2 regions of the Priestia sp. Y58 genome follow, and region 2 is predicted to be linked to the other one. Evidence: a T-box and tRNA genes for the amino acid it is inferred to sense, from the RefSeq annotation. Region 2 holds a T-box; the other holds one or more tRNA genes.

Region 1 (7,994 bases), on a different contig from region 2:
GGACATTCCAATTGCAAGAACTGTGTAGAATAGCCATAATTCTTTCTTCGCTTTTTTTTGCCGTAAGTTAGGTGCTTCAAACCAAATGACGAGCGTGCAAACAATAAGTAACCCCAATACCCCTAGCATAGACTAGCTCCTATACATGAATAATTAATGTTATATTTTCCAGAAAAATAACTCCTTATACTGAATGTGCATTCTCTATTAAAGGTTTTTGATTTTTTAGTCGCTGTTAGAAGAATGCTGCTTTTTGTTTTGAATAAATCCTGCAATTAAAAGGAAAAGCGGATATAAGATGCCTACAAGTAAGCTGTAGGGAATCCACGTTTTTGTATCCCAATCTTTTTGATAAGAAACGCTTGGATACACAATAAGGGAAAGTGTAATCATGATGAGTGCGACTGGAAAAGAAAATAGCTTGTAGTCCTTTATGTGAAATACATTGGCAAACCCCAAAAGAGTAGCGTAAAAGTAAATGCAAAGCTTAAAAAAGAGAGTAATAAACCACAAAATAGCAATGACTACTTCAATTCCTTGAAGAAAGTTTCCTACATCGATTCTTCTTCCTAATTCATAGCTTGGAAACATGGTGATTTGGGAGTAATAAGGACCAAGCACTAAAATTCCGAGTAAGATTAACGTAACCATCACTAGTCCACCGGCTATATTCCCTATATAAAAAGATTGAGTGGCCTTTTTTATGTCTGGTGTATGGGAAGGAAAAATCATAAGCAAAATCGTATAAGTCAAAGAACTCATGCTTAAAAACGTTAAAACAGCCCGAATAAAAGCTTTTGGATGGATTTCGAACACAGGCTGAATATGCTCTATTTTAATTTGAGGGATCATAGATAAAATGAGAAGTCCGAATAATCCGACAAACCAAGGGAATAAAATCTCGGCACTTCGTGCAATAACCTCTATTCCTAGGCGTACTCCTACGATGACCACACCCATAAATGCAATGTGGATGGCTGTAAGCGGCGTGTAGGGAAGAATTTGTGTAGTGAGAAAATTTCCTACATAGTAAAGAACTTGACTGCTGATAAATAAATTGGATAATACAAAAACAGCAGAAACAATCTTTCCAAGCAGTTTGCCTAAAATTTTTTCGTTCATTTCCATCAGCGTAAGCGTTGGAAACATTTTTCCTAGCGAGGTAAAAAGCAAAACTAAGCCAATTCCTGATGCTACACCGAAAAGTGCTGCAATCCAGGCATCTTGATGAGCATCAGCCGTAATAGCGGCAGGCACAACAATAATTGTGCTTCCGATGCTATATAAAGTTACTAGCTTGCGAAATTGCGTAGCCGAAATATTGATTTCATTAAGCAAAATGAGCACATCCTTTTGCCATATACACTAATTAAGTGATCCAACGGAATAATAAGTGACTTAAAGGTTGAAACATTGCTTCTACCCAATCAGAAGGGTTCGGTAGAGGCAGCCGAAAGATTTTTGCAAGAGCGATCATGATACTGATTGTCATGAATACAATAAAAATTTTCCGTTCCTTTTTATGAGAGTGTTGAGGTAATCTTTTTATTTCCATCCATATAATCCCTGCACAAATGATCAAAAAGGAAAGAAACAAGTGCATGCAGTCAACCCCAATATATTTTGACGTTCAAATAAGCTACTCGTATGATGTCCGCTAAAGAAAGTGATTATACATTTATGTAAAATATAGAAAGTATTTCAAGGGATAAAAGATATCATTGGACGCTCTTAAATAATAAAGGAATTCGTTACGCGGAATATTTACGCAGCTTCAACCTATTGAAACGTCGTATGAATAAGTGGAAAAATGCCACACTATAGAGTAAACAAATGGAAAGGAGCACTATGATGAAAAAATTCCCATATAACAAAGATAAACAACAATCGTTTCAAGCAGCACAGCAGGGGCATAAAGAAGCAGTAGATGCATATGAACAGGCAAATGAAGCTAAAAATGATGCATCGTATGGACATGAAGCGAAGCAAGCGATAGGTGAAGTGAATGAAGCCTCTCAGCAAATTGAAAACGCGCTTGAAAATGCTTCTGAAACACAGCGTCAGCGTTTAACAGAGTTTCAGCAAGATATAAAAGATATGGAGAACGACCTTAATCAATAAAAGAGCCGCTGTTTTACTTAGGCAGGTTCACAATAGTGAGTATAAATTGTAAAAGCAGAAGATAATGAACTTCTGCTTTTTTTACTGGTAGTGTGAACGTAGGTTTCGTGTATATAATTGCTTCTAGCTGTTGTATGGAAGGAAAGGCGAAGACTTGCACGGAAATCAACAGTAGTGTAACAAATAATCCATCATTCCATTCTTATTTTAAAAGGTATAGAAGTTAAAAAAGTAAGAATCCTAATAAAAACAGAACGATAAGAATGGAAAGGGATTGTGACAGGAAACATGCTAATAAACATACTAATAATGATTGTCGTATTGTACTTCATATATGTATTCGTAACTGCAGTGGTACTGTTTTATGTCCCTTTGCACAAGGGAAAAGACTTAAAAGTAATGAATACTGAGAATTTTTACGGGAAGAAAGAATCCACAGACCGAGTTATGCTTTTGGAAAATGGTTATTTTTCAGGGCTTGTTCGGATGCAGATGATTCAAGAAGCGAGGCATACAATCGATATTGCGTATTTTTCCATCGGTAAAGGTCGTTCTTCGGATTTACTTATGGGCGCTTTATTCGAAGCTGCGGATCGAGGTATACGTATTCGCGTGCTGTTAGATGGGATCTCTCATGGGTTAAAAGGTAAGAGAAAAAATGTTCTTTATGCTCTAGCTTTCCACAATAATATTGAATTAAAGTACTATGAGCCCTTTACTATTTTTAAACCTTGGACATGGCATAATCGTCTTCACGATAAAATAATAGTAGTCGATGGCCAATTAGGTATTATTGGAGGACGAAACATTGGAGATAAATACTTGGCCAGTCAACCAGATAAAAATTTTGTCTATGACCGTGATGTGCTGATTTATAACACAAAGCAAGAAAGTCATAGTGTTATTCTCTCAATGGAGAAGTATATAAAGAAATTATGGAATCATCCGTATACACGCAAAGCTTTTCCAAAGCTCAAGAAAACTAAACAATTTCGCGGTCTTTCAGGAAAAAAATTGTTGATAGATCAATACGAAGAGGCCAAAAAAGCAAACGAACCTTTTGTCCATCCTTATATTATATGGAGAGAATCAACGATGCCTACAAGAAAGGTTTCTTTTATTACAAATCCTATTCAAAGAATTAATAAAAGCCCTTTTATATGGAAAACATTTATTAAGCTTTCCCAACAAGCTGAAAAATCCATTGTCGTTCAAAGTCCTTATATCGTACCAACAAAAGAGATGGAACAGTATATAGATAAGCGGGTAAAACCCAAAGTACAAAGAATTATTTTAACTAATTCTATTACATCGACTCCAAATGCTATGGCTTTTTCTGCATACTTGGGAGTAAAGAATCGCGTTATAAAAGCTGGTTCGAAGCTTTATGAATATCAAAAGCCTTATTCAATTCACGGGAAATCTATTGTTTATGATCAGCGTTTAAGTGCAGTTGGTTCTTTTAACTTAGATTCACGTTCTGCATTTTTAAACACTGAATCCATGGTTATGATAGATAGTGAAGAATTTGCAGCCGAGTTAACAGGAGCTATTGAAACCAAAATTTCTCACAGTATGCTTGTAGGAAATGAGGGAGAACCTGTGGATTTTAATACGGATTCTCAAAAAAACGTGCCTCCTGTAAAATCTGCAATTCTACATATTCTTTCGGTTCTTACAAGATTTTGGAGACATTTTGTATAGTACTGTGTTACAGCAGAGTCTCTAAAAACAAATAGCGGAGATTAAAAAAGACTGCAGCTGGGGAAGGGAATGTGTAAAAAGCTGTGATATGCCTCACAGTTTTTTTGAAGCCGCTAGTACTAGTTATGATTCATCAAAAGACCTATTGACGAAATTACATATATGTTTTACTATAATATAGCGTCGTTAATAAACGAGGTTCTTTTGAAGAAATCATTTCTAGGGGCATAGTTTAAAGGTAGAACTACGGTCTCCAAAACCGTCAGTGTGGGTTCGATTCCTACTGCCCCTGCCATTTTGGAGTTATCTTTTAATTCACACGCGGGTGTGGCGGAATTGGCAGACGCGCTAGACTTAGGATCTAGTGTCTTATGACGTGGGGGTTCAAGTCCCTTCACCCGCATCTTTACTTTCATATATGCGCGGAAGTAGTTCAGTGGTAGAACACCACCTTGCCAAGGTGGGGGTCGCGAGTTCGAACCTCGTCTTCCGCTTCTTTTCAAAAGCAGTTTGCATGTGCAAACTGCTTTTTTGTTGTAGAAATAAAGAGTTTTAGTGGGCTGTTTGTAATCAGAAATATTTTATTAAAACAGTACTGCTTATACGTGTTGTTTTCGTGAATATACACACAATATTGGGGTTACATTAAAAGCTAATGAACGATACGTGAAGACATCTAATATGGTTTTTAAGATAGGGGAGAGTCCTATGGAATCTAGTTGGTTTTCAATTATACCGTTTTTAATTGTTATTCCCATAGCTATTTTCACGAAACAAGTGCTGCCAGGATTGTTTTTAGGATTATTAGTAGGCGCTTATTTGATTGATCATTCGATTATCGGAGGTGTTGAAAAGCTACTTTACTACGTTGTACAAGCTCTTAGAAATAAAAGTAATATAGAAATCGTCGTCTTTTTATACGCGTTTTCAGGGCTTATCGGAATGATTAAGATGGCTGGAGGAGTTAAAGGTTTTGTGGAAACAGCTGCTGAAAGAATTGATACAAGAAAAAAGGCCCTCATTTTAACCTATGTTTCAACCATTGGAACATTCAGTGCTCCCACATTTCGTTTTGTTACGATCGCGCCCATCATGAGAGCACTGCTGAAAAAAGTGAAAATGACGACAGCAGAGCTAGGATTTGTTATTGAAACAACTGCTACTCCTGTTATCGTCTTAATTCCTGTGGCAACGGCATTTGTAGGATATATGGTCTCAATCATTCAAATGGCGATTGATCATCAAGGCATAAAACAAGACGCTTATTCTTTGTTTATTCAAAGCATTCCTTATAACTTCTTTTCGATTGTGATTATTTTAGTAGGGATTTATTTCAGCTTTTTTCATCATTCAACATCTACGGCTCCTATGAAGCTCGAGGAAGAAGACGAAAAAGATTGGCATGATTGTCATCCTTGCGTATCGAAGGATTTGCCTTCTAAGCCTTGGAATCTGTTACTACCTTTACTTATTGTGATTTCACTTACCTTACTTTTAACATGGTGGAGTGGACATCACAAGAGTCACACCTTTTTTGAAGCATTTATTAAAGCAGACGTGCTAGAAGCGATGGTAGTAGCTTTAATTATGACTACGTTAATTACCTTCATTTTTTTCTTGTTTCAGCGCTTTACATTACAGAATTTGCTTAATGGTTTTATCACAGGAGGCAATGATTTAATGTCCGTTATTCTGCTGTTATCGGTAGTATGGGGATTATCCGCTGTTACAGAAGACTTGGGTTTTTCGAATTTCGTGACGGTACATTCTAAGTGGATTCCCCAAATGTTTGTCACTCCTTTTATGTTTGTGTTTGGAGCTGCTATTTCTTACTTTATCGGGTCTGCTTGGGGGACGTGGGGGATTTTAATGCCGCTTGGTGTATCGCTTGCAAGTTCTGCAGATCTTTCTTTGCCGTTGATTATCGGTGCAGTATTTGCAAGCGGTTCATTTGGAGCATTTTCTTCACCTTTAAGCGACGATACGAATACCATCGCCAAAATATTAGATTTATCTGTTATTGAATATGCCAAATATAAATTAAAGCCAGCTTTAATTGCAGCAGGAATAACAGTTGCTTTTTATCTCATTGTATCTTTCATGTTTTGAATGAGAGAAATAGCCATCTAGTATCAATTTTTTATTTTTTTCAGCTTAAAATATGCATACAGTCCTAATGATACGCACACTAGCATGATACAAGTAAGCGGAAATAAGATGGTATTAACAAAATGATCATAAAACCATATATACACGAACATCACCTCGATAATTTTAAAGCTATTTTTTCTATTTATTAGAGATATACTATCTGTGCTGCTTCTTCCTATTTTTCAAAAAGGCGATAATCAAAAGCAGCATAGGTACGATAGCAAAAAGAGGCATATGTAAAAGAAATCTCGCTACGTGTAATCCTTCATAAAGATGCTCTTGAAAATTACTAGCGATTGTAATCGACAAAAATAACACAATGATGCCTAAAGGATAAGCTAGACGTGAAGGAGATTTAATTTTAAATAAAGTAGCTGTACCTATTATAGAAGCATAAAACAAGATGCTAACTTTAAAATAAATCCCAATAACCATAGCAAACATAAAAAATACATCTAGACGCTCTAAAAAATCAGCTACTTGGATCGTTTGAACAGTACTAAGAAGAGGGAACTGAGATCTTGTTGTCAAATCAACTCCAAGTACGCTAATGTTAATGATCATCGTAATAATTAGATTAATTCCGCTTAATCCCGTTGCACATAGCATGGTGACATTTGCTTTTTTGGGGTTGCTTAAATAAGGTAGAAGCATGGTAAATACAATAGCTTCTGTGAAAGGAAAATACAGCGTTTCGGTTAAAGCAACTTTGGCAACAGGGAGTATTCCTTCTTTTAATACCGGCTGTAAGTTCTTAAAATCAATTAATCCTGAGCTAATAATTAAGATGAAGCCTGCAATAGCCAGAAAATACATAAAAATAAACAGAAGTTCTCCTGACCTCGCTATTGCTTCAATTCCTTTTCGGGTTATATAGATAATGACCAGCATCAATAAAGCATTGGCAATAAATAAAGGGGTATCGGGATAGGCAAAAGTAAGAAGCATCTCTCCGAAATCTCTTAGAACTCGCGATGCATCGTATAAAAAATACACAATATATATGAAGGCAAGAAGTGTTCCCAGTACTTTACCTAAAATTTTCTGCATATACTCTGTAGGCAGGAGGTCCGGATAGTAGGAATAGAGCTTATGATAGATTAAGAAGAAAAAAAAGCTGCACAGCATTCCAATTAAAATAGCTAGCCACGCATCTTGTTTCGCTCCCATTGCAAGAGGGACTAATAGGGCGCTTCCCAGTTCAAATAAAACCATGAGAATAAATAATTGAGTGGCGCTAATTTTTGCTTTTTCCATATAGCCAGAACCTCCTTATCTTAGTGTTGTTTTTCTTTTACGCTAGAAAGAAATGATTTATTGCGCAGACCTGTTCGGCGAATGTAAGCTTCTACTGTAACGTCTACATTCAATTTTGGAAAGTAAACATCATCCCATTCTGCTTTGAGTTTCTCCCACTGATTGGGGCGCGTGCGTTCCAGCGCTTCTCCAAACCCAAAAATGTCAACTTTGTCTGTCTGAGCTTGTTTAATAGCTATTTGTAATTCTTTTTTTATTTCTTTACCTGCAGCTTTTTCCATTTTTTTAATTAGAGCAGGTTGACGTGTATCAACAGGGACCTCCACTTCTCCAAGATCACCTTCTACGCGAGTGTGAACGGACGCATAAGGTTTTCCTTCGATCATTTTTACAGATACATCCGTTTTTTGACGAACTGTTTGATAGGCAAGCGCTTCTTTTTTTCCTTTCCAGTCTACATTAATATCGGTTCCTTGTATTTTATCAAGAATCCAAACGCTGCCTCTGGCTGGACTATTGTACAGCCAGTCGATCAACTTTCCATTTTTAAAAACAGCAATGCCAGAAGCACGAAGGGTAGCTTCTGGTGCGCTTTGCTGGAGGTTATCTAATTTTTCTGCTTGTTGAGGATTTCCAATTAAACGAAAACCCGAGACTAGTGCTTCTCCTCCGGGAGATTCGAGAGATCTCATCACTTCTTGAAAGGAAACCTTTAGATTTTCTCCCCATTTTCTTTGAGTGAACTCCAGTGTTTTCATAAT
Region 2 (7,994 bases):
ATGATGACTATTGGCAAGGGAAGCCTCACTTGGATAAAGTTGTCGTAAAGGTTATTGATCCATCTGTTGCGGCCGGAGCTTTAAAGAAAAATGAAATCGATGTATTAAGTGTACGCCCAGCAGATCTAGGACAAATCAATAAATTGGACAACATTGAACTTCTCGAAGGAAAAGCATCTATCTATTCTTATATAGGCCTTCGTTTTGGTCATAGAGATAAGGACAAAGGTATCAGTGTAGACGATTATGATAAGTTTAAAGATAAAAAAGTGCGTCAAGCGCTAATGTATGCATTAAATCGACCAGCTATGATTAAAGCGTTCATGAATGATAAAGCAACGGTTTCAAATACGGTTATTCCGTCTGTTTTCTGGTTAGCAGCAGATCCAAAAGACTTAAACCAGTATAAATATAACCCAGAAAAAGCTAAAAAATTATTAGCAGAAGCAGGTTATAAAGATGTGAATGGAGATGGATTTGTTGAAGATCCAAATGGTAAGCCATATAAGATCTCGTTTGGACATTACGCTGGCCCAGCAAACTTTGAGGGGCGTGCAAAAGCCATTATTCAAGCATGGAATGATATTGGTGTGAAAACTGAATTAGCATCGGGTTCATTAATTGAATTTAACTTATACAATGAAATGAAAGAAAACGATGACAAATCGTTAGATGCATTTTTTGGCTCATGGGGAACAGGATATGACCCAGACCCAAGTATTACGTGGGGATCAAATGCAGAGTGGAACCATGGTCGTTGGATTAATAAAGAATCTGATCAGCTGATTAAAGATTCGTTAAGTAAAAAGGCATTTGATGATAAATATCGTAAAGATGTTTCTGTGAAGTGGCAGAAGTTATTTAACGAAGAGCTCCCAGCCCTTCCTTTATGGGAAAATGTTAACATCTATGCAGTTAATAAACGTCTGAAAAATGTAACGATGGATCCAGACACAATCATCCTAGATTCACATAAGTGGTCAGTGACAGAATAATTAAAAGAAGGAGAATCAACGATGCTACAATACTCATTAAGACGTATTTTAGGAATGATTCCTATGTTGATTCTAATCTCCTTTGTAGTTTTTTCCCTGGCAAAAATGATGCCAGGGGACCCTTTTGGGGGCATGATTGACCCAAGTAAGACAGATCCAAAATATATCGAAGAGATGCGTGATAAGCTTGGATATAATGATCCTATCTATGTACAGTATTGGACTTGGATTAAAGGGGTGCTTCAAGGAGATCTTGGAAAATCAACAACACATAAGTTGCCGACACTTGAAATTATAAAAGAACGTATGCCTAATACTATATTTTTAGCGCTAACTTCATTATTTATTACTTATGTATTTGCTTTTATACTGGGGATGTATGCAGGGAAAAAACCGTATACTTTAGGAGATAATCTAATTGCAGGGTATAACTATTTTGCATTAGCAGTTCCATCGTTCATTGCCGGAATTGTAGGAATTTATTTCTTTTCTTTTCAGCTAGATTGGTTTCCATTTAGCGGTTCAGTAGAAGTTGGATTAGAAAAAGGAACGTGGGCATATATACAAAGTAGAATACATCATGTTATTCTCCCAGCTTTAATATTAGGGCTGATGTCAACTGCTCAATATACGCAGTTTTTACGTAATGATATTATTGAAAACAGTCGCAAAGATTTTGTGCGCACAGCCAGAGCAAAAGGGACAAAAGAATCTAAAATTTATAATGTTCATATCTTACGCAATTCGATGATTCCTCTTATCACCTTCTTAGGTTTTGACCTTGTAACAGTAATTGGAGGAGCTATTATTACAGAAACAATTTTTACGTACCCAGGTATTGGAATGTTATTTGTAGAATCTGTGTCTACCCGGGATTATTCTGTAATGATGTCACTAACGATGCTATTTTCAGTACTTACGCTACTTGGGAATTTACTTGCAGATGTGTTATACGGCGTAGCAGATCCGCGTATTCGTTTGGATTAGGAGGAGAAAGTATGGAAATTGTAACGAAAAAAGATGTACAGCCAGAAGTGAATATCAAAGCTCCTAAAAACCTTTCTCCATGGGCGATTGCGCGAAAGAAGTTTGTTAAAAATAAACTAGCCATGATAAGTTTAGCTTTCATGATTGTGATTACGCTTCTTGCCATTTTTGCACCGCTGCTTACAAAAGCAGATATTACACGTATTGACTATATGGCGATGAATGCAGCGCCTTCTAGTGATCATTGGTTTGGAACGGACACTAATGGGCGAGACGTATTTGCACGTACATTGTATGGAGGAAGAACTTCGTTACTGATTGGAGTTGCTTGTACAACACTGGTTATTTTAATCGGAACTCTTATTGGTTCGATTGCGGGTTATTACGGAGGCAAAGTGGACCAATTCTTAATGCGTTTTACAGACTTTGTCTTAAACTTTCCGCTCATTGTTTTTGTTGTAGTGTTAAATACAATCCTAATTGGAAAGATCTCAGGCGTTTGGACCCTCATCCTAGTTGTTAGTTTCCTAAGCTGGGGAAGTACAGCCCGGCTGGTTCGAAGCAAAGTCTTGGCTGAAAAAGAAAATGAATATGTGCTTTCAGCTGTTTCCATTGGGTGCAGCCCGTTTAAAATCATCTTTAAACATTTGCTGCCAAATGTGTTTTCAACGATTGTGGTTCAAGCCAGTTTGCAGATGGCTATCCTTATTGTGTTTGAGTCAGCGATTAGCTTTATCGGTTTTGGCGTGCCGGCTGATACGCCAAGCTGGGGGAATATGCTGACAGAAGCAAGGGAATCAGATGTACTGCAGAATAAGCCATGGATGTGGGTTCCGCCAGGTTTAGCTATTACATTTACAATCCTAGCTATCAACTTCATTGGTGAAGGATTAAAAGATGCTTTGAATCCAAAATCTCTTCGTTAAAAATCTATCACAAAAGTGTGATAGATTTTTTTAGGTTTGTCAGACCTCCTGACAAACCTATTACTATAGAAGAAACTCGGATTTTTTTCTGCTTATAGGGGTAGATATAGCTCATGAAGCCTTTAGCAATCATTAGCACTGGCGTTATATCTGAGCTTCGAAATAAGTGCATTTGAATAATAGCCAAAAACGAAGGTGTTTTACAATTAATTTTTAGAAAAATAACATCATTTGGAATAAAAATTCCTTTCTCTGCCTATACTGATGGATAACAAACAGATAGTAAGTGAGGGGTAAATTATGCTATATCTTCATGATGTATGGGTTAATTGGTTTGAAGGCGAAGAAAACGGTTATAATGTGTGTCATTTCCATGAGTGGAGAAAAGACGATTGTGTAGAACTGCTCGATCAAGCACCGTTATTAAAAGTAAATCCGCTTTTATTTCATTACATTGAAAATGATCTTTCCGAGCTACCTCAACAACTACTACAAGATGTCTATCAGAAAGCATACATTCGGAAAAATCATGAACGCACGCAGGTTGAATATTGTTTTATCGTTACAGATGGAACGAATATTTTAGCAATTGATACGATGGGATATCATATTCCGATTCGAAAAAGCCGCTTAATTCCAAGACAGGAACAGTTAGTCTATGAGATGATTGCGGATCAAGAAGAGCTAGAATATAAGTTCAGTGAAGACGAGCTAAATAAAAAAGAGCATCATATTCTTTCACCGTCTCCTGAAACGATGAGAGGACTAACACGTAAAGAACGTCAGCTAAAACAGCTGTTATTTATGGCACTTGATCAGCTACATACCACAAAAAATACAGCTCAAATCCGCTACTGGTACACGGAGTGGAATCCAACGAAGTACGAAGACATTCAAGAGATGTCGTTTCAAGACGTATGGAGCCAGCTATACGATGAAACGAAGTCAGGGTGGTCACCGAAGCATAAATTATTATGCGAGCGCTTAGTAAAAGGACAACCTTTCTTTGAAAAACTTTGGGAAATTGAACAAGAACCAAAAGTTAATTAAAAAAAACGACTGCATAGCAGTCGTTTTTTTTAACGTTTACGGCCAATTCCCATTGCGTTTCGCATTTTGCGAAGCATTTTATTAGCCGTTGCATTTGCTTTATCGGCACCTTGATCTAAAATATCATCTAGCTCGCTAGAATCAACTAATTCATAATATCTTTCTTGAATTGGAGCGAGTGCTTCCGCTACTACTTTAGCTGTGTCAGCTTTAAAGTCCCCATAACCTTTGCCTTCGTACATTGCTTCAATGTCTTCGATCGATTTATTAGCTAGGATTGAATAAATACTTAGTAAGTTTGAAATACCTGGCTTATTTTCTTTATCGTAGCGAACAATACCTTCTGAATCCGTTACGGCACTTTTAATTTTCTTTTCAATTGTTTTAGCGTCATCCAAGAGAGTAATGAAAGCTTTTTGGTTTGGATCGGACTTGCTCATTTTTTTCGTAGGATCTTGAAGAGACATGACGCGTGCGCCCACTTTTGGAATACGTACTTCAGGAATAGTGAAGATATCATTGTATTTTTTGTTGAAGCGCTCAGCTAAGTCACGCGTTAATTCTAAATGCTGTTTTTGATCTTCACCAACTGGAACCAAATCGGTGTTGTATAAAAGAATATCAGCTGCCATTAATGGAGGATAAGTTAGTAATCCTGCTGATACTGCTTCTTTTCCAGCGGACTTATCTTTAAACTGAGTCATGCGTTCAAGTTCACCGATATACGCTACGCACTGTAACATCCATCCCGCTTCTGTGTGGGCAGGCACTTCCGATTGAATAAATAAAGTCGATTTTGCTGGATCAATTCCTACCGCTACATACAGAGCAGCAAGGCTGCGAATATTTTTACGAAGTGCTAAACGATCTTGAGGCGTTGTAATCGCATGCTGATCTACAATACAAAAATGACAGTTATAGTCATTTTGAAGTTCAACAAATTGCTTCATCGCTCCAATGTAGTTACCTAAAGTGATTGTACCGCTTGGTTGAATACCTGAAAAAATTGTTTTCATCAAATCTTCCTTTCATCTGCACATATATGATGCTAATTTACGGATACAACATAAAAAGGCCCACCCGCTCCTAGCATAAGCTAGGGGCGAATGGACCGCGTTGCCACCCTAATTAGCACACATAATTGTGAACTATCTTTATTCATGTAACGTTGAGGTCAACGTTCAAGCTTTGCACTTGAAAGCTCCAAAGTCCATTCTGCAGGTTTCAATGTTTGTTCCCACCAACCACAAACTCTCTAAAAATGAAAATTCTGCATACTACTCTTTTTCACAGCTTTAATTATATAGTTATTCGTTATTATAACGCGAAAAAGCAGGAATTTAAACATCTTATCGCTAAAAAGTTTTATAAGACAATTTACTGGAATTTTTCTGCGGCAAAAAAAGACAAGAACCTTTTAATTAAAGCATTTCTTGATGAAAATTTGGTGGAGGATTTGGTAAAAATCTTTTATTTAGTATTTCTAATAACTTTGTAATACTATTGTAATACCTATACTACAAAAAAGATTTTAGACGTCAGACAAGTAGGCACAATCCTTATAAGATAAGGTTTTTTCCCTTATGACAAAAAAATACCATTAAATAATAGTATTGCAATAAATTTTTAAAATATTTATAATAGGCGTAACAAACATATTTTTTACAAAGGTATTACAATTTCTTAATTTTTCAGAAAACACAAAATAGACAATGTTTTGTTTCAATTAGCGAATTTTGTAATGAATCAGTCTTCTACATATTAAGCGCATACATTGGATTTACAGCATGTAAACAATTGATGACAGTTTCATAGGGTAGAAGAATAATTTTGCAGTGAGGTCTTTAATGCTCTACTATGTGAAAAAATAACTGATTATTTTGTATTGAAAGAGGATTAAGAAATTAGTACATATCAAAAAAATATGGTTGCCACACAAACAAAATTTAATAGGGGGTAACACGCAATGAAGAAAAGGTTGTCGATTCTTTTCAGTTTGCTGCTTGTCATGAGCTTGTTTTTAGCTGCATGTGGGTTTAACAAGGAATCTGGTGGCAGTGAAAATGCTAGCAGTGATGGTGGCGACAAGAAAAAAGAGCAAGAGCTTCGCGTAAACATTAAAACTGAGCCTTTTTCACTAAACCCAGGCTTAGCTAATGATTCAACGTCATCAAACGTATTATTACAAACATTTGAAGGTTTAACTCGTATCGGTAAAGATGGAAAGCCTGAAAATGCAATGGCGAAAGATGTGAAGGTCAGCGATGATCAAACTAAATATACGTTCACGATTCGCGACGATGCCAAATGGTCAAATGGTGACCCTGTAACAGCAAAAGATTTCGAATATGCATGGAAATGGGCGTTAGATCCTAAAAACGAATCTCAATATGCATATCAATTATACTATGTTAAAAATGCACAAGCTGCTAATGAAGGAAAAGGTTCATTAGATGATGTTGCGGTTAAAGCAACAGATGATAAAACGCTTGAAGTAACATTAGAAAACCCAACGCCATATTTCTTAGAATTAACAGCTTTCTATACGTACTTCCCAGTGAATACGAAAATTGCTGAATCAAATGAAAAATGGTACACAAATGCAGGCGAAAACTATACGTCAAACGGTCCTTTCAAGCTTAAAGCTTGGAAACATAATGACAAAATCGAGTTAGTTCCTAATGAAAACTATTGGGATAAAGATGCTGTAAAACTTAAAAAAGTTGAAATGTACATGATCAATGATAACAACACTGAACTTTCAATGTTCAAAAACGGTGAATTAGACTGGGCGGGTATGCCTACTGGTCAATTACCAGCTGATGCACTTCCTGAATTGAAGAAAGACGGTTCATTAAACATTCAAGAGATTGCAGGTACTTACTGGTACAAGTTTAATACAGAACAAAAACCTTTAGACAACGTGAACATTCGTAAAGCATTAGCTTATGCAATTGATCGTAAAGGTATTACAGAACAAATTACAAAAGACGGTTCAGTTCCAGCTATGGCGGCTGTACCACCAACAATGTTTGAAGATAACAAAAAAGGTTACTTCAAAGACAATGATGTGAAAAAAGCAAAAGAATATTTAGAAAAAGGCTTGAAAGAAATGGGCCTTAAAGATGCTTCAGAACTACCAGCAATTAAGGTTTCATACAACACGGATGAAAAACATGCAAAAATTGCACAAGCTGTTCAAGATATGTGGAAGAAAAACCTTGGTATTAAAGTACAGTTAGACAACTCTGAGTGGGCTGTTTACATTGAAAAATTACACCAAGGAGATTATCAAGTTGGACGTATGGGCTGGTTAGGAGATTTTAACGATCCAATCAACTTCTTAGAATTATTCCGTGATAAAAAAGGCGGAAACAATGATACAAACTGGGAAAACCCAGAATATAAAAAGTTATTAATTGACTCTCAAAAAGAAACAGATCCTAAAAAACGTCTGGAAATGTTGAAAAAAGCAGAAGGTATTTTCATGGATGAAATGCCAGTGGCACCAATCTACTTCTATACAAACGCTTGGGTACAAGACAAGCAGCTGAAAGATGTTGTGATGTCTGGACTTGGAGACATTCAGATTAAGTGGGCTCATTTTGAGTAAGTAACATCAATTATGACAAAGGGTATATGGGGCCTGGTGCTCCATATACTTTTCTTTCTTGTGCGCGAATTTTGTAAAAATATGGAGGTGTGTCAGGGTGTTCAAATATATAGGAAAACGACTTATTTATATGTTTCTATCATTATGGCTGATCGTAACAGCGACCTTTTTCTTAATGCGTGCTGTTCCAGGAGGTCCATTCACATCAGAAAAGCAGCTTCCCCCTGAAATTCAAAAAAATCTAAATCAGTATTACGGTTTAGACCAGCCTTGGTACCATCAGTACTTTGATTATTTAACATCAATTTTAAAGTGGGATTTTGGTCCATCTTTCAAATATAAAGGCCAAACGGTAAATGATTTGATTAACGGCGGATTCCCTGTTTCATTCATGCTAGGGATGGAAGCTATTTTAATAGCAAT

Evidence for each region. The T-box of region 2 lies ahead of trpS (tryptophan--tRNA ligase). A T-box ahead of a tRNA ligase gene usually reads a tRNA of that ligase, here a tRNA-Trp.
Region 1: it encodes a tRNA-Trp, which carries the amino acid that the T-box ahead of trpS (tryptophan--tRNA ligase) is inferred to sense. The anticodon was not compared.

The regions. Positions count from the first base shown of each region.
Region 1 covers NZ_JAKWFL010000003.1:382,657-390,650, forward strand. Annotated here, with positions in the region: gene MMB68_RS12000 (hypothetical protein) at 1-129, opposite strand, end outside; gene MMB68_RS12005 (GerAB/ArcD/ProY family transporter) at 226-1,347, opposite strand; gene MMB68_RS12010 (hypothetical protein) at 1,852-2,121, shown strand; gene MMB68_RS12015 (phospholipase D-like domain-containing protein) at 2,431-3,825, shown strand; tRNA gene MMB68_RS12020 (tRNA-Trp) at 4,047-4,120, shown strand; tRNA gene MMB68_RS12025 (tRNA-Leu) at 4,147-4,228, shown strand; tRNA gene MMB68_RS12030 (tRNA-Gly) at 4,248-4,319, shown strand; gene MMB68_RS12035 (Na+/H+ antiporter NhaC family protein) at 4,534-5,934, shown strand; gene MMB68_RS12040 (GerAB/ArcD/ProY family transporter) at 6,133-7,233, opposite strand; gene MMB68_RS12045 (Ger(x)C family spore germination protein) at 7,254-7,994, opposite strand, start outside.
Region 2 covers NZ_JAKWFL010000005.1:331,476-339,469, reverse strand. Annotated here, with positions in the region: gene opp4A (oligopeptide ABC transporter substrate-binding protein) at 1-995, shown strand, start outside; gene opp4B (oligopeptide ABC transporter permease) at 1,017-1,982, shown strand; gene opp4C (oligopeptide ABC transporter permease) at 1,994-2,908, shown strand; gene MMB68_RS17525 (YjbA family protein) at 3,209-3,958, shown strand; gene trpS (tryptophan--tRNA ligase) at 3,988-4,974, opposite strand; T-box leader at 5,054-5,258, opposite strand; gene MMB68_RS17515 (peptide ABC transporter substrate-binding protein) at 5,925-7,571, shown strand; gene MMB68_RS17510 (ABC transporter permease) at 7,669-7,994, shown strand, end outside.